One region of the Paenibacillus protaetiae genome, then DNA from elsewhere that is predicted to be linked to it. Evidence: riboswitches for the same ligand, from Rfam matches in the RefSeq annotation. Region 1 holds a riboswitch; the other holds the start of a gene.
The links. Region 1 has a riboswitch for cobalamin ahead of ET464_RS11145 (prenyltransferase/squalene oxidase repeat-containing protein). Riboswitches for the same ligand answer to the same signal wherever they lie in the genome.
Positions count from the first base shown of each region.

Region 2: another riboswitch for cobalamin. It lies ahead of ET464_RS04085 (ABC transporter substrate-binding protein); the one in region 1 lies ahead of ET464_RS11145 (prenyltransferase/squalene oxidase repeat-containing protein).

Region 1 covers NZ_CP035492.1:2,394,644-2,402,255, forward strand. Annotated here, with positions in the region: gene ET464_RS11140 (S-layer homology domain-containing protein) at 1-795, opposite strand, end outside; gene ET464_RS19835 (hypothetical protein) at 729-1,436, opposite strand; gene ET464_RS11145 (prenyltransferase/squalene oxidase repeat-containing protein) at 1,535-2,701, opposite strand; cobalamin riboswitch at 2,840-3,033, opposite strand; gene ET464_RS11150 (ABC transporter ATP-binding protein) at 3,193-4,452, shown strand; gene ET464_RS11155 (ABC transporter permease) at 4,456-5,115, shown strand; gene ET464_RS11160 (glycine betaine ABC transporter substrate-binding protein) at 5,112-6,017, shown strand; gene ET464_RS11165 (ABC transporter permease) at 6,025-6,726, shown strand; gene ET464_RS11170 (restriction endonuclease) at 6,987-7,612, shown strand, end outside.
Region 2 covers NZ_CP035492.1:922,228-929,839, forward strand. Annotated here, with positions in the region: gene ET464_RS04060 (YbjQ family protein) at 1-258, shown strand, start outside; gene ET464_RS04065 (rhodanese-like domain-containing protein) at 342-653, shown strand; gene ET464_RS04070 (heavy metal translocating P-type ATPase) at 821-3,052, shown strand; gene ET464_RS04075 (sulfite exporter TauE/SafE family protein) at 3,052-3,729, shown strand; gene ET464_RS04080 (FixH family protein) at 3,737-4,177, opposite strand; cobalamin riboswitch at 4,368-4,606, shown strand; gene ET464_RS04085 (ABC transporter substrate-binding protein) at 4,756-5,763, shown strand; gene ET464_RS04090 (FecCD family ABC transporter permease) at 5,764-6,804, shown strand; gene ET464_RS04095 (ABC transporter ATP-binding protein) at 6,804-7,595, shown strand.

The sequences.
Region 1 (7,612 bases):
AAGGTACTCATACGACCGCATCGCGACAACCGCCGCCATCTCTCTCGTCACCGGATCTTTTGGCGCGAAACGATCGCCATAGCCGGACATGATGCCGGCCGCCGCTGCGGTTTGAACATCTTTCCGGGCCCATTCCGAAACCAGATTCAAATCGCTCAGGCCCGTTGCTGCTTCGGCCAGCGTCAGGCCAAGCGCTCTCACAATTGTTGCGGCCATTTGTTCCCTCGTCATCAGTGCATAAGGACGGAAGTATCCTCCATCGCCCTCCACAATGCCGTTCACATAAGCCGCATTGACATAAGGGGCATACCAGCTGTTTGCCGCCACATCTTTAAACGCACTGTCGCCAGCCGTTGTCTGCTTCAATCCTGATGCTTCAACGAGCAACTTCGTAAATTCGGCGCGCGTAACCGAAGCTTTCGGGCGAAACTCGCCATTGCTGCCTTGAACAAAACCAAGCTGCGCCGCTTTGCCAATCGCAGAGTACGCCCAATCCGAAATAGAGCCGCCGTCTTTATACAACTGCTCCAGCTTCACCGGAGGTTTCGTACCGTCTTGACCGCCGGTTCCTTGATCCGCTCCGGTGCCTCCGCCATCGGGATCTTCCGTTCCCCACTGGCTGTTGTCTGCTCCTAAATCTGTACCCAAATTAGTCGTATACCGCCATTGCACCGTATCGCCGTCCTCCAGCTCATACAAAGACGCGCCAAACCCCGGATAATCGCCGTTTACGTTATACATCCAGCCGCTGCCGGTGCCATGGTCAAACTCGCCGTCACCATCAATGGATTCCACATATACGCTGTTATATTGTTCAGACCAGGAATAGTCGTAATGGATTCCCGGCCATCCAGCACTCTTTGGAAAACAGTCCATACCGTATCGCCTGGCTGAAGCTCGACTTTAACTGGCGAGACCGTGTATCCGAGCTTAATTGTCTTTTTATCGACGGAAAAAGTGACATACGCTTTGGAGTCTGGCGGTGTTGCGGAACCTCCGCCTTCTTGGTTATCTTCTTTATCGCTTGCCGTGAATGCGGCATAGTCCGTAAAATGCTTGGTTTTGATAATAAGGTCAGTGCCGTTGTCATAGGCGTATTCCGGCTTGCCGGCAGCCTCCCCTTCGGAGTCATTCGCATATTTCTGAATAAGATGCGGAATGCCTTGTTCCAAATAAGCCGCTTGCTTGCCGGCCATGCCTGCCAGCGTTAACGTGACGTACCGGTCGAATTCGGCGCGGTCATTGCCGCCCATCGCAAATGCTGCTGCAACGCTATCCAGCTGTTTGCTGCTGCCTAGCAGCGATTGAAGCGTTGTTTTCAAGCTGGCATCGGCCGCATCTAGCGATGTTATTAGCTGCAAATCCAATCCGCTGCCGCTTGTCAGCTGCGTTCCTTGGGCAATAACAGCGGTAACGCCGCCTTTATGGGCTTCCAATTGCGGCAGTGCCGACAGTTCCGGCAGCGTTACGCGAACCGCACCCGTGCTCTCTTCCGGAATGGTGATCTGATACGTTTGATTGGAGTCCGATGCGTTTACCGTAAAGCTGTAATTCTCGTTGGCAGCCGGTTCGATAACAACCGGGCCGTCATTGCCCGGCTGTTCTGGCTGCTCCGGAGTGGCTCCCCTTCAAGCTCAACATCCGTCATGTCGTACAAATTCGTGCCGCCGTTCAAGAAACGGTCATATGCGACCAGCGCATAAGTGCCTTGGTCCGTCGCCATGCCATTTACACCGCCGGTTGCGGTATGTTTGAAACCGCCGGCAGGAACGGCATAAATGAGCATTCCATCTACTGCTGATTTGCCGTTTTTCATAAATCGCGGATCCGTTCCGGGATCAATGCCAAGCGAAGCAAGCGCTAATACAACCTGCGCCGTACTTTCGCAGTTGCTTAAATAATCGCCGGCTGCGCTTTGATTGTCCGATAACCAGACCAAAGCACGGTCAACGGCTTCTTTTACATCCGTACGGGTTGTATAGTATGGCGCCAAGCTTTGAATCGTCATAGCCGTCATATCAACGTCCGGCTTGCTTCCGAATAACGTCCAGCCTGCCGCGTTGGCAGTTGTGCGGTTGTACTCCAATATTTTGTCTATTAATTTGTCGCGGGTCGTTTGATTAACCCCATCCGCTTGCGGGATATCGTAGTTGTGCGAGTCCAAAGCAATCAGGGCAAATACCGGGCCGTTTAGCCCTTGTTTAAGCACATAATCAAAATCAGCAAGCGCGGTCAGCAAATTGAACCCTGCTACATCGGCCACATCTTTGCCGATTGACGTAAGTCCCAATATAGCGCGGGAATGCTCTGTGCTTTTTGTGGAATGAAGCTTCCCGTTGTAAGTCGCCATCAGCTGCGTAACGGCTTGCTCCACATTGGCGTAATAACTATCGTAATAATTAGCGGGTACCTCGTACCCCGCCCTTGCCAGCGATAAAATCGTCCATTCTCCGCTGCCGGTTCCAAATACAGGGTTGGCGACCGTCTTCACCATGTAAGCCAAACTGCTTTGCAGCTGCTGGCGAGCCTGCTCCACAACCGGATTCTGCTCCAGCTCTGTCCGGCTGCCGGCAGAAGACTGCCCGCTTAAAATTTGCGTGCCGTCCGCTTCGTCCGCAAATGCCGTATGTATGTTCGTTGAGCCAATCGAAATAAACAGGCTGACCATTATCAGCCAAATGAATCCTTTATTTAATTTCATTCCTTCTTCCCCTTGTCTTTAATTTGAAATAAACCTCTCCGCAACAAAAAAACTTCTTAACCCGAAAGTTAAGAAGTTTAATAAGCGCATCGCAAATAAGCATGCACGAACAAACACCCTCCTATCCATCGTAGAATTTGCGGTGTAACGAATCAGGCAGGTATTCTGGCTCAAGCGTCATCGCTTCCGCGTCCTTCCCGGTTTCCCAGTGGTTTATCGCAGCAGCTCTTCTTATACAGCGGCGGGACCGCGCGAGATTTTCACTCGCTTCCCTTTTAACCGGCCTGCAATTGGCAGCAATTGCTTCCGGCACCTGACCGTTGCTATTCAGTTTGTAAACCATCTTATCTAATCCTATAACATTTGTCATGTATAAATGATCATTTTTGCCCGAATAAAGAAATGTTTTTTCCTGTTTTTGTTTCAAAAACAGCCCGGAAGCTTATATTAACTTTAATAAGCAACCAACAAGAGCGGAGGAAACGAGATTAATGATCGAAATCCAGAACGTCAATAAAATTTATCCCGATGGATATCATGCGCTTAAAAATATTAATCTCACCTTTCACAAAGGTGAAGTTACCGTCCTGATCGGCCCAAGCGGCTGCGGCAAATCCACAACGATGAAGCTGATCAACCGGCTTATCCTGCCCTCGAACGGCAAAATTCTTATTAATGGAGACGATATTTCCACAATCGATCCGGTCAAGCTGCGGCGTAATATCGGCTATGTCATCCAAAGCATCGGCTTGTTCCCGCATATGACTATCGGCCGCAATGTCGGAGTCGTTCCCCATTTGAAAAAATGGGATAAACAGCGCATCGACAAACGTGTCGAAGAGCTGATGGACATGGTGGGCTTGTCCGCCAGCCAATATAAAAACCGTTATCCGTCCGAGCTGAGCGGCGGCCAGCAGCAGCGGATCGGCGTCATCCGCGCGATGGCGGCCGATCCGGAAATTATATTAATGGACGAGCCGTTCAGCGCGCTGGACCCGATCAGCCGGGAGCAGCTGCAGGACGATATCGTCCGCTTGCAGCAGGAGCTGCACAAAACGATTGTATTTGTTACCCATGATATGGATGAAGCGCTCAAAATCGCCGACCGCATCGTCATCATGCAGGCGGGAGTTGTCGTGCAAAGCGACAAGCCGGAGCGCATATTGCGCCGTCCGGCCAATGATTTTGTCCGTTCCTTTATCGGGCAGCAGCGGCTGGAGCAGGAACATGCAGCCGAGACATCTTCATACGATATTCCGCTCGTCGACGACGTCATGATCCGCCAGCCGGTCACCATCTATCCAAACCGCGGCTTGGCGGAAGCAATTACCATTATGGAGCGGCGGCGCGTCGACTCGTTGTTTATAACCGACCGGAATCGAAAGCTTCAGGGCATTGTGTCCATCTTCAACGTGCTTGAACATTACGGCAACGAAGATATGACCGTCGCCGACGTTATGAAGCCCATTGCATACAGCTTGCCCTCCGGTACGCCACTGCCGAATGCTGTCGAGATGCTAAGTCTTCATCAGCTGTCCAATTTGGCTATCGTCGACGGCACGAACCGCCTTGTAGGCCTCATTACAAGAGGCAGCGTCGTCCGGCATCTCGCAGAAGTGCTGCCGGTACTTCCGCCCGAACCGGAAGATTCGAACGAAGAATCGGCAAAAGAGTCCGGAACTCCGGATGAGACGCAAAATTCGTCCGCTGGCGATGCTGCAGCAGCTGACTCCTCCGGCAAGGAGGTGTAGGCGATGACTGACATTGGCGCTTTCATTCAGGAGCGGTGGCCCGACATTGTGACGGCTCTTCGCGAGCACCTTATCATTTCGTTTACGGCTGTCGTATTCGGCAGCATCGTCGCCATTCCGCTTGGTATTGTATTGGTGTATACCAAGCTGGGCTGGCTTCGTTCGGCTGTATTTTTTATCGCCAACATTTTGCAGACGGTCCCGAGCCTGGCATTGTTGGCTGTGCTAATTCCGCTGCTGGGCATTGGCGTAAAGCCGGCCATCCTGGCGCTGCTGCTGTATTCCATTATGCCGATTCTGCGCAACACGTACGACGGGTTTAAAGCCGTTGATCCGCATGTGCTGGAATCGGCAAGAGGAATGGGCTACAGCACGATGCAGCGCATTTGGACCATTCAGCTGCCGTTATCGCTGCCGTACATGATGTCGGGCATTCGCATTACGACCGTCTATATTATTAGCTGGGCCACGCTTGCGACACTGATTGGCGCAGGAGGCCTCGGCCAGCTGATTGTGTCGGGAATGGGCGTCAACAAACCGGAGCTGGTTTTTGCAGGCGCGATTGGTGCGGTTGTGCTTGCTTTTATCGCGGATTTTCTGCTCGGGCTGCTGGAACGGTGGCTGTCCGGACGATTCGGCCGCACAGGGGGTGCCGCTGCGTGACCCGGCATTTTAAACTTAAACCGGCTATAGCCGGTCTGCTGATTGCCGTTATTCTGCCGGCCGCCAGCGGCTGCGGCATTCGCAGCGACATTGTTATCGGCGCCCAGACGTTTACGGAAACGAAAATTTTAGCGGAAATGTACAAAGCGCTTATTGAGGACCGGACGGACGCAACTGCAGAAGTCATTCCCGATCTCGCATCCAGTCCGCTTGTTTTATCCGCAATGAAAAAAGGCGACATCGACATTGCGACGTTATACAGCGGCGAAATATTCAACAACCATTTTCCAATCGAAGAAACCAAAGACCGGGCACGCGTGCTGGAGCAGGCGCAGCAGGGGTTCCTTAAATTTTACAACCTGAAATGGTTTGACCCGCTGGGCTTTGAAAATACGTATGCCTTCACCGTCCGAAAGGATGTAGCGGAGCAAAAAGGCTATACGAAAATTTCCGATGTGAAGCCCGATGCAGGTTCAATGCGCCTCGGTGTCGACACAACTTGGCTGGAGCGGCCCAGCGACGGCTACCCGGCCTTCTCCAAACATTACGGCATTACGTTCGGCACCATTTACCCGATGGAGCTTGCGCTTGTCTATCAAGCCGTTGCCAACCGGCAAGTGGATATCGTACTCGCTTATTCCACCGATTCGCGGCTGAAGGCATACGATTTGAAAACATTGGAGGACGACAAGCAGTTTTTCCCTCCGTATGATGCTTCAACCGTTATGCGCGGCGATATCGCCAAGAAATACCCGGAAGCGGAAGCAGCCCTCACCAAGCTGATCGGAACGCTGGATGTCGAGACGATGGTCGATTTAAACTACCAGGTCGATATTGAGAAAAAAAGCGAGCGGGAAGTAGCCGTCAGCTATTTGAAGCAGGTTGGATTATTAAAGGAGTGACATGGCGATGGCAGGACCACATTTGACGATCGGGGATTTTTTCAGCTACGTATCACGCAATCGGGCGATGTTATGGGAATATTTGTTCCAGCACATCATGATGGTGCTGCTTGGCGTCGGTCTGGCCATCATCATTGGCGTGCCGCTTGGGATATGGTGCAGCCGAAGTAAAGGAGCAGCCAAAATCATTATGGCCATTACCAACGTGCTGCAGGTTATCCCTAGTCTCGCCATGCTTGTGCTGCTTATGATGTGGCTTGGCCTCGGTATGATGACGGTCACGTTCGGGCTGTTCCTCTACTCGCTGAATCCGGTTGTGCGGAACACGTACGTCGGACTGACGCAGGTGAATTCCAGCTACGTGGAAGCCGGAAGAGGCGTTGGAATGAGCCGCATGCAAATGCTGCTGCAGGTGCGCTTGCCGCTGTCGCTGCCTTACATTCTATCGGGCATCCGCATCGCTGCAGTCATTGCCGTCGGCGTGGCAGCCATTGCCCCGCTTATTGGCGGCTCAGGCTTAGGCCGCGAAATCTACGCCGGCATTAACAATCAGAATCCGCTTCGGATTTACGCAGGAGCAATCCCGGCCGCTGTGCTGGCCATTGCCGCGGATATTGTGCTTGGCGCACTGCAGCGAAAGGTGAACATGGAACGGCGCAAGTCGCGCAAAAGCGATGCCGTCCCGCCTGTGCCAAAAACGCAAGGCTAGACAAAACAAGGCGGCACTAAGCTGTGCCGCCTTTCATTGAACAAAATCACGTACAAAAGAGCCTAGGGCTCCTATATAAAAGGGACTTTGGCTCTTTGCTCCTGTCTGTTTTGAAATATGGAATATCAATGTGATGGATGATCCCCGATTCAAGAGTTCCAATTTGAACCCCGTAACTTCTTATCTAAATCTATGAATCTTTTAAATACGATATTCCTACGGCAAAGAGCTCCTTCCACAATTAGGATGAAGTAGATATAATGACCTATATACAATTCAAAATACCTAACAGAATCGAGGTCAAGACTTTGGCAAGGAGACGTAAAAAAGATCCTACATTCGTAGACATTGCATTGCAGCTTACACTTGGTTGCGCCTTTTTACTTGCATTCAACATCATCTTTAGCAAGTACGGAGCAACAATTGGAGGGGCATGGTTAAATCCACTTCTTATTTTCATCATTATCGTGCTTTCGACAAGTATTGGCTTACGCATCTACTATGTCCAGGAAAAGCTTAAGAAGGCAAATATCCAAGAGATTGATAAGATGAGTGGAACGATGTTTGAGCGTTACTTAGAGCAGTTCTTTAAACGTCGGGGTTGGCAGGTAAAACGTACTGGTGGCAAGGGAGACTACGGTGCTGACCTCATAATAACTTCAGGAGCAAGAAAGGTTGTCATACAAGCTAAACGTTGGAAAAAAAACGTGGGTTATGAAGCAATTCAGCAAGCCTACACAAGCAAGGATGTATATGGCTGCCAAGAAGCATGGGTAATTACCAACAGCGGCTTTACAGAACAAGCTAGGGATGGCGCAAGGCGTCTTGGCGTAAAGTTATGGGATAGAGGAGTTTTAATCGAGCAGATGGCAAATGTTAATGCAGC
Region 2 (7,612 bases), 1.5 Mb from region 1:
GTCGTGACAGGCGAAGCCATTATGGGCGCCAACGTCGTTCGCGACTTCTTCGCTTCGATTACCGACATCGTCGGCGGGCGCTCCGGCTCCTATGAAAGCAAGCTGAAAGAAGCGCGGGACATTGCCATTGAAGAGATGAAAAACCAGGCTGCGCGACTGGGCGCTAATGCCATTGTCGCCATCGACATCGACTATGAAGTGGTGCGGGACGGCATGCTTATGGTTGCGGTCAGCGGAACTGCCGTTGTGTTGTCATAAGCTTGCTTTCTCCGTCTGGACAGCTTCTCTCCCAAAAGCTACAATTTGATAGAACCGTTATTGAAATAAAGGAGCTGACCAGCATGTACCCGGAAATAACAACAGAAGAATTGCAAGAACGGCTTGAAAACGGCGAAAAGCTCAATTTGGTTGACGTTCGCGAGCAGGATGAATGGGAGGCCGGCCATATTGGCGAAGCCCGCCTTATTCCGCTCTCTGAAATTCAAGAGCGCGCAGACGAATTCAGCCGTGACGGCGAACAAGTGTATATTATTTGCCGCAGCGGCGGCAGAAGCGGCAAAGCATGCGAGTTTTTGCAAGCTGGCGGCCTGTCCGTTGTTAATGTAAAAGGCGGCATGCTTGCATGGCAGGGAGACGTCGTGCAAGGCGCTTAAGCGATACCAAGTTTACGATTCAAAAGACGCTGGACCGGACATACCGGTCCCGGCGTCTTTTTTTTCGTTGAAGCGGCATTCATGAAACCGAGCAAAAAAAGCATATAGATTACAGCGGGGACATGTACGGCTATCCTTGGCGCTACGAATGGAAAGCAGGTGAGGGCTTGAACCAGGCGGAAACATCATCCGATTTTATTGTGCAGGGCATGAGCTGTACGGCATGTGCGGCCAGAATTGAAAAAGCGGTCGGCAAAATGGGCGGCGTCCGTTCCGTTGCCGTCAGCTTCCCGTCCCGCACAGCATGGGTGCAATATGATCCTGCCGCAGTTCATCCGGGTCAAATTGCAAAACGGATTGAGCAGCTGGGTTTTACAACGGCGGCGCCCGAACGGGCAAAAGAAAGCATGGAGCAGGAAAAAAGAACGCTGCTGCTGCGGCTGATCGTATCAGCACTGTTGACGCTGCCGCTGCTGGCGACGATGCTGCAGCACTGGTCATGGCCCGGAAGCATCAGCCTCCCGCCGCTGCTGGCTAATCCGTGGCTGCAGCTGCTGCTGGCTACCGTTATCCAATTCGGCATCGGACTGCCGTTTTATTTTGGAGCCTATCACGCGCTGCGGCAGCGGACCGCCAATATGGATGTGCTTGTTGCGATCGGCACATCGGCCGCTTATTTGTACAGCCATTATGTTGTATTCCAGACTGTTGGTTCCGGCACCGCTGCCGCGCAGCATACGCTGCCGCTTTATTTTGAGACGTCAGCCGTTGTCATTACCGCTGTTTTGCTTGGCAAATACATCGAAGCGGCTGCCTCCGAAAAAACACAGCAGGAAGCAACCGGCTTCAGCAAACTCCATGCACGAGAAGTAGAAATTGAAAGAGCGGGCACTATGCGTACCATGCGCATTGATGAAGTCCGTGCAGGCGATTATGCGTTTGTGCGGCCGGGAGAAACAATACCTGTGGACGGCATTATTGTTGTCGGACAGTCGGATGTCGACGAGTCGCTGCTGACCGGCGAAAGTTTGCCGCAGGCGAAACGGCCGGGCGATAGGGTGTTCGCCGGCACATTAAACGGCGGCGGGCGCTTGCGCGTCCGGACGGAAGCAGCCAGCCAGCATACGATGCTGCACCGGATCAGCGAGCTGGTGAAGCAGGCGCAGCGGTCGAAGTCGGCCATTCAGCGCCAGGTGGATGTAGCTGCAGGTTTTTTTGTGCCGATTATGCTGTTTTTTTCCGCTATTACATTTGCGTTATGGATGTTTATTGTAGAACCGGGCAACTGGCAGCGGGCGTTCAGCTGTGCGATTGCCGTTATGCTCGCTGCATGTCCATGCGCGCTTGGGCTCGCAACGCCTATTTCGCTTGTGATCGCATCCGGCGTATTGTCACGCAAAGGCATCGTCGTGAAGGAAGCGGGAGCGCTGGAGCGGTTATCGCGGCTTCATACGCTTGTGCTGGATAAGACCGGGACGCTAACGGAAGGCAAACCTCGCGTTACTGCTATTTATGCCGAGCGCGGCGGCAAAACCGCTGTGCTGCGGGTGGCGGCGGCAGCGGAAGCCGGTTCTGCCCATCCGCTGGCCAAAGCCATTCGCGATGAGGCGGCGGCAGCGGGGCTTGTTGCTCATGCTGCGGATAAAACGGTGTTTACGCCCGGCAAAGGGATTGAGGCGTCATTCGAAGGCAAACCGATTGGCGTTGGCAATGTAAAGCTCGCTGCGGAGAAAGAATGGCGGATTACGCCGCCGGCGCTTGCTTTTGCAAGGAAACGGGAAGAGGAAGGGGAGACTGTGATCTACGTGATGGAAGCGTCCGGCTGCATAGGCGTGATCGCAGTAGCGGACCCGGTGAAACCGTATGCCCGGGATACCGTCCTCAAGCTGAAGGAGATGGGGGTGGAGGTATGGCTTGCGACAGGCGATCACGCTGCCCCGGCTGCGGCTGCGGCAGAAGCGGCGGGCATTGACGGCGTGTATTCCGGCATGCTGCCCGAAGGGAAGCTGGAACTCGTCCGCCGCCTGCAGCATGAAGGCAAACGGGTAGGCATGGCCGGAGACGGCTGGAATGACGCGCCGGCTTTGGCGGCAGCGGATGTAGGCATTGCCATGGGAGACGGGACTGATGCCGCGCTGACGGCCGGCCATATGACGCTGCTGCAGCCCCGGCTGCGGGCCATTCCGGAAGCGCTCCGCATCAGCCGATTAACGATTCGCAACGTGCGGCAAAATTTGACGTTTGCATTTTTTTATAATGCGATTATTATTCCGTTTGCGGCCTGCGGCTTGCTTCAGCCTTGGATGGCCGGCACAGCAATGGCGTTAAGCTCCGTCTCCGTAGCTTTAAACGCGCTGCGGCTTAAAACCGGCCTGCTGAAAGACAGCGGGGCGCTCTAATGCTGCAGCAATGGGCGTTAGTTGTCGTGACGGGACTGCTCAGTGCGCCGCATTGCATTGGCATGTGCGGGGGGATTGTTACATCGGTGAATTTAAACGCCAGCCTTCCGGCCAGGCGGACAACACTGCTGTACAACAGCGGGCGAATTTTCTCGTATACGCTTCTTGGCACCTTGATGGGAACGATTGGATCGTTTGTAGATGTAGCGGGAAAGCTGGCCGGCGTGCAGGGGCTGGCTTCCATTATCGGCGGCGTTTTTTTGCTGTTGTGGATATGGCGCAAAATCCAGCTGCCGTTTATGACCCGCATTTCCGGCAGGCTGCACAGCCGCCTTGCGGCTTCAGGCGGGTTAAGCGCCCGCAAAGAGTCGCTTCATATTCTGGCGACTGGCGTGGCGTTTGGGTTTCTGCCATGCGGGCTGACATACGCGATGCAGATGAATGCAGCTGCCACAGGCACAGCGCTGGGCGGGGCGGCCACGATGGCCTTGTTTGGCCTGGCGACGTTTCCCGCACTTGCGCTTGCGGGATGGATGGCGGTTGCGGCCAATCGCCGCTGGAGACGAGTGATGCGAAAAGCGGGGACGGCAGCTGCAATTATTGTCGGCTTAATATCCATATTAAGAGGCCTGGAAGCGAATGGAGTCATCCCTTCCATCACGCCGTGGTTATGGTGAAGACGGGTTAACGGAACACGGTAAACGGATGAGCCGCTTCCTGCGTCTCTCCGTTGTACGTTATTTTGACATCGGCTGACCATTTGCCGTTCATAACCGGCACGAAGTCAGCTGTATATTCGCCCGGCGCGATTTCTGCCATCGGTACCGGCTTGAGGCGGTGTTTCATCTCGAGCATGTCGATGCTTAAGATCAGCTCCGCATGTTCCAGCGGCCGTCCGTCCAGCCCATGCAGCATAACGGTCATTTGCCCGGTTTGCAGCGCTTTAACCGGCTGGTCTCCGGTGCTGATCTCGGCGCTTATGCCGCCTGCCGACCACTCGGTTGGCGGTGAAGCCGCCGGCGGTTTGGCTTTGAAAATGCCCGTATACATTGCAGCAAAGATGAGCGCTGCAGCAGCAAGAACCGCTGCAGCAGCGTATACCGCTGTTTTTGGCGATCGTTTCACAAGCGTCAATCCTCCCGTTTCCATGGATGCAAACTATTGTTACCTATGCGCGGCGGGCGTCGGCAAGAACTATTAACGAGAGCTCGTGCGGCTAATAAACAGCCGCTGCGGGCGAACAGGCTGCCCGAATTTTGCGGTGGCCATGGGTAGACAACCTGTTCCTGCAGATGATATAGTACAGAGGATATTTTTGTATACAACGCAATCAGGTGCTTTGTCCGCCGCCGTCTTTAAGAAAGATCCGGCAGTCAGAGCTTAAAAGGGAAGTCCGGTGAAAATCCGGCACGGACCCGCCACTGTAAGGAGCCGGCATGCCCATGTTACGCTGCGGTATGCCAGGCAAAGCGCTACACGTCACTGTACACCGGTATGGGAAGACGCGCTGCTGCCGCTCCAAGTCAGGAGACCTGCCTGTTACTGCTTAACATCGTATCCTACGGGAATTGGGGACGTGTTGGAACCGTTCAATTCAGCCCGCCTGTATGTTCAGGCAAGCGTTTAAACGGCATTTCCGGCACTTTTGCCGGCAATGCCGTTTTTATTTTATACATTGAACTAAAGGGAGAGGAAGAAACATAATGAAACAGAAACAAAGGGGCTGGCTGAAGCAGTCGGCAGTTCTGCTGCTCATTGCGATGCTGCTCGTGCTTTCGGCATGCGGCGGAAATCACAACAGCAATAACGGCGCCGCAGCCGGGGAAGCTTCGGCTTCGCCGACGGCGGAATCAAACGCTTCTGCGCAGCCATCAAGCGATCCGGCGCAAACGGCGTACCCGTTAACAGTAAAAGATGCTACCGGCACCGAGCTGACTTTTGACGCGGCGCCGCAAAGGGTCGTTACCTTGCTGCCAAGCGAAACCGAAATTGTATATGCCATCGGTTCGGGCGACGAGGTTGCCGGCGTAGACGCCTACAGCAACTATCCGCCGGAAGCGGCAGACAAGCCGAAAATCGGCGATATGACAACGAACATTGAAGCGGTAGCCGCTTTAAATCCGGACCTCGTGCTGGCCTCTTCGACGATGAATACGGACGCAGTGCAAAAGCTGCGTGATCTTGGCTTGACGGTGTACGCGTCGGACCCGAAGACATACGACGCTGTGATCGACAAAATTAAAGTCATTGGCCAAATTATGAATAAACAAGCCGAAGCGGATCAAATTGCGAAGCATATGCAAGAGGTGAAGCAGCAGGTTGCGGATAAAGTGAAAGGCGCAGCCCCGGTCAAAACGTATTTGGAATTTTCGGAAGGTTATACGGTAGGCAAAGGCGAATTTTTGGACGAGCTGCTAACCATTGCAGGCGGTCAAAATACGGCGGGGGACCAGTCCGGCTGGTTTGAAGTCGACGCCGAAAAAATCATTCAGGAAAATCCGGCCGTAATCGTATATCCTGCGCTGCAAGACGCAAATCCAAATCCGATTCTGGAAGGCATTAAAAAACGCGCCGGCTGGGATGCCATCGACGCGGTCAAAAACAACCGGATCGTGGAAGTATCGGATGACCCGCTCGTCCGTGTAGGTCCGCGGCTGGCGGACGGCCTGCTGGAGCTGGCGAAGGCGATCCATCCGGAGCTGTTTTCTTAAATGGTCAAAACCAAATTAACGATGTATGGAGGAGCAGGCATGCTCCTTCTTGCTGTTTCCATCGTCATTAGCTTATCTATCGGTTCGGCGGGACTATCGATAGAGGACGTATGGGGCATATTGCTCCACCAGCTTCCGGGCATGAGCCCGGCGGAAAACCACTGGGGCAAAGGCGACATCGCGATTGTTACGCAGGTGCGCTTGCTGCGGGTGCTGCTTGCGGTGCTTGTAGGCGCGTGCCTGTCGCTTGCCGGAGCAGGGATGCAGGGCGTGCTGCGCAATCCGCTTGCCGATCCGTATACGCTAGGCGTTGCTTCCGGCAGCTCGGTAGGCGCTGCGTTCCTTATTTTGTTCGGGCTGCAGATGGCGGTTGGCATCTGGACGGTTCCGGCCGTTGCATTCGTAACAGGCGTGCTTACGCTGCTTGGCGTATTATGGCTCTCCCGCAGCGGGAACGGCGGCGGCATGCACCTGGAGACGATTATTTTGTCCGGCGTCATCATGCAAGCGTTCCTTGGAGCATTCGTCTCATTCATGGTGTCGCTGTCGCAGGGCGTCGTCAATCAGATCATGTTCTGGCTGATGGGGTCGTTAGCGATGCGAAGCTGGGAGCATGTGTATATGCTGCTGCCTTTTCTGGCTTTGGGGCTGCCTGTATTGCTCGTTTTCAGCCAGCCGCTCAACCAGCTCGTGTTTGGCGAAAAGCATGCGGCGCATATGGGCGTGGCGGTAGAGCGCACCAAGCTGATCGTCATGCTGGCTTCCACGCTGCTGACGGCGGCGGCTGTATCGGTTGCCGGCGTCATCGGCTTTGTCGGCCTTGTGGTGCCGCATTTGATCCGGCTGATGGCCGGACCCGACTACCGGCTTATCGTCCCGCTGTCTGCTATAGGAGGCGGCATCTTTGTCCTGTGGGCCGATACGCTCGCCCGCATGGCGCTTAGCCCAAGGGAAATTCCGCTTGGCGTGGTGACGGCGCTGATCGGCGCGCCGTTTTTTGCCTATTTGCTGCACCGCAGCAAAAAGGAGGGGAAAGCGTAATGGTTTTATTCGAAGCGGTACAGGTCGGCAAGACGGTGGGGGCGCGCCAGGTGCTGGACGGGCTCTCTTTTACCTTCCGGACCGGCCGTTTGTATGGTATTATCGGCCCGAACGGGGTCGGAAAGTCTACACTGCTCGGGTTGTTGTCCGGTGTTGACAGCCCAACGTCCGGCCGGCTGCTGTTTAACGGAGAGCTCGTCCAACGCATCCCCCGCAGGCAGCTGGCGAAGCAAATGGCCGTCCTGCAGCAGTCCGGATTGCCGCCTGCCGGCTTTACGGTTCGGGAAGCGGTTGAGATGGGCCGGTTCCCGTATCAGAACTGGCTTGGCGACGAACGGACAGACGCGGGCCCGATTATCGATAAAGCCATCGCGTCAATGGGGCTTGCTTCGCTTCAGCACCGCAAGCTGGATCAGCTGAGCGGCGGGGAGCGGCAGCGGGCGGCTTTCGCCAAAGTGATCGCCCAGGAAACGGATATTATGCTGCTGGACGAGCCGACCACCCATCTGGATATCGGGTATCAGATCCAAATGTTGGACATGGTGAAAAACTGGCAGCGTGAACGCGGCCGGACTGCCATTGCGGTACTGCATGATTTGAATCTGGCGTCGCTTTATTGCGACGAGCTGCTGGTGCTCCATAAGGGACGTGCGGCCGCATTTGGCAAACCGGCCGATATTGTGACGGCGAAGCTGATTGAAGAGGTCTATGAGACGAAAGCAGCCGTAGTTGACCATCCGCAAGACGGCAGCCCGCAAATTTTACTCGTGCCGGATTCCGCGGGGCAATGAAGCGGCAGCGGGTGCGG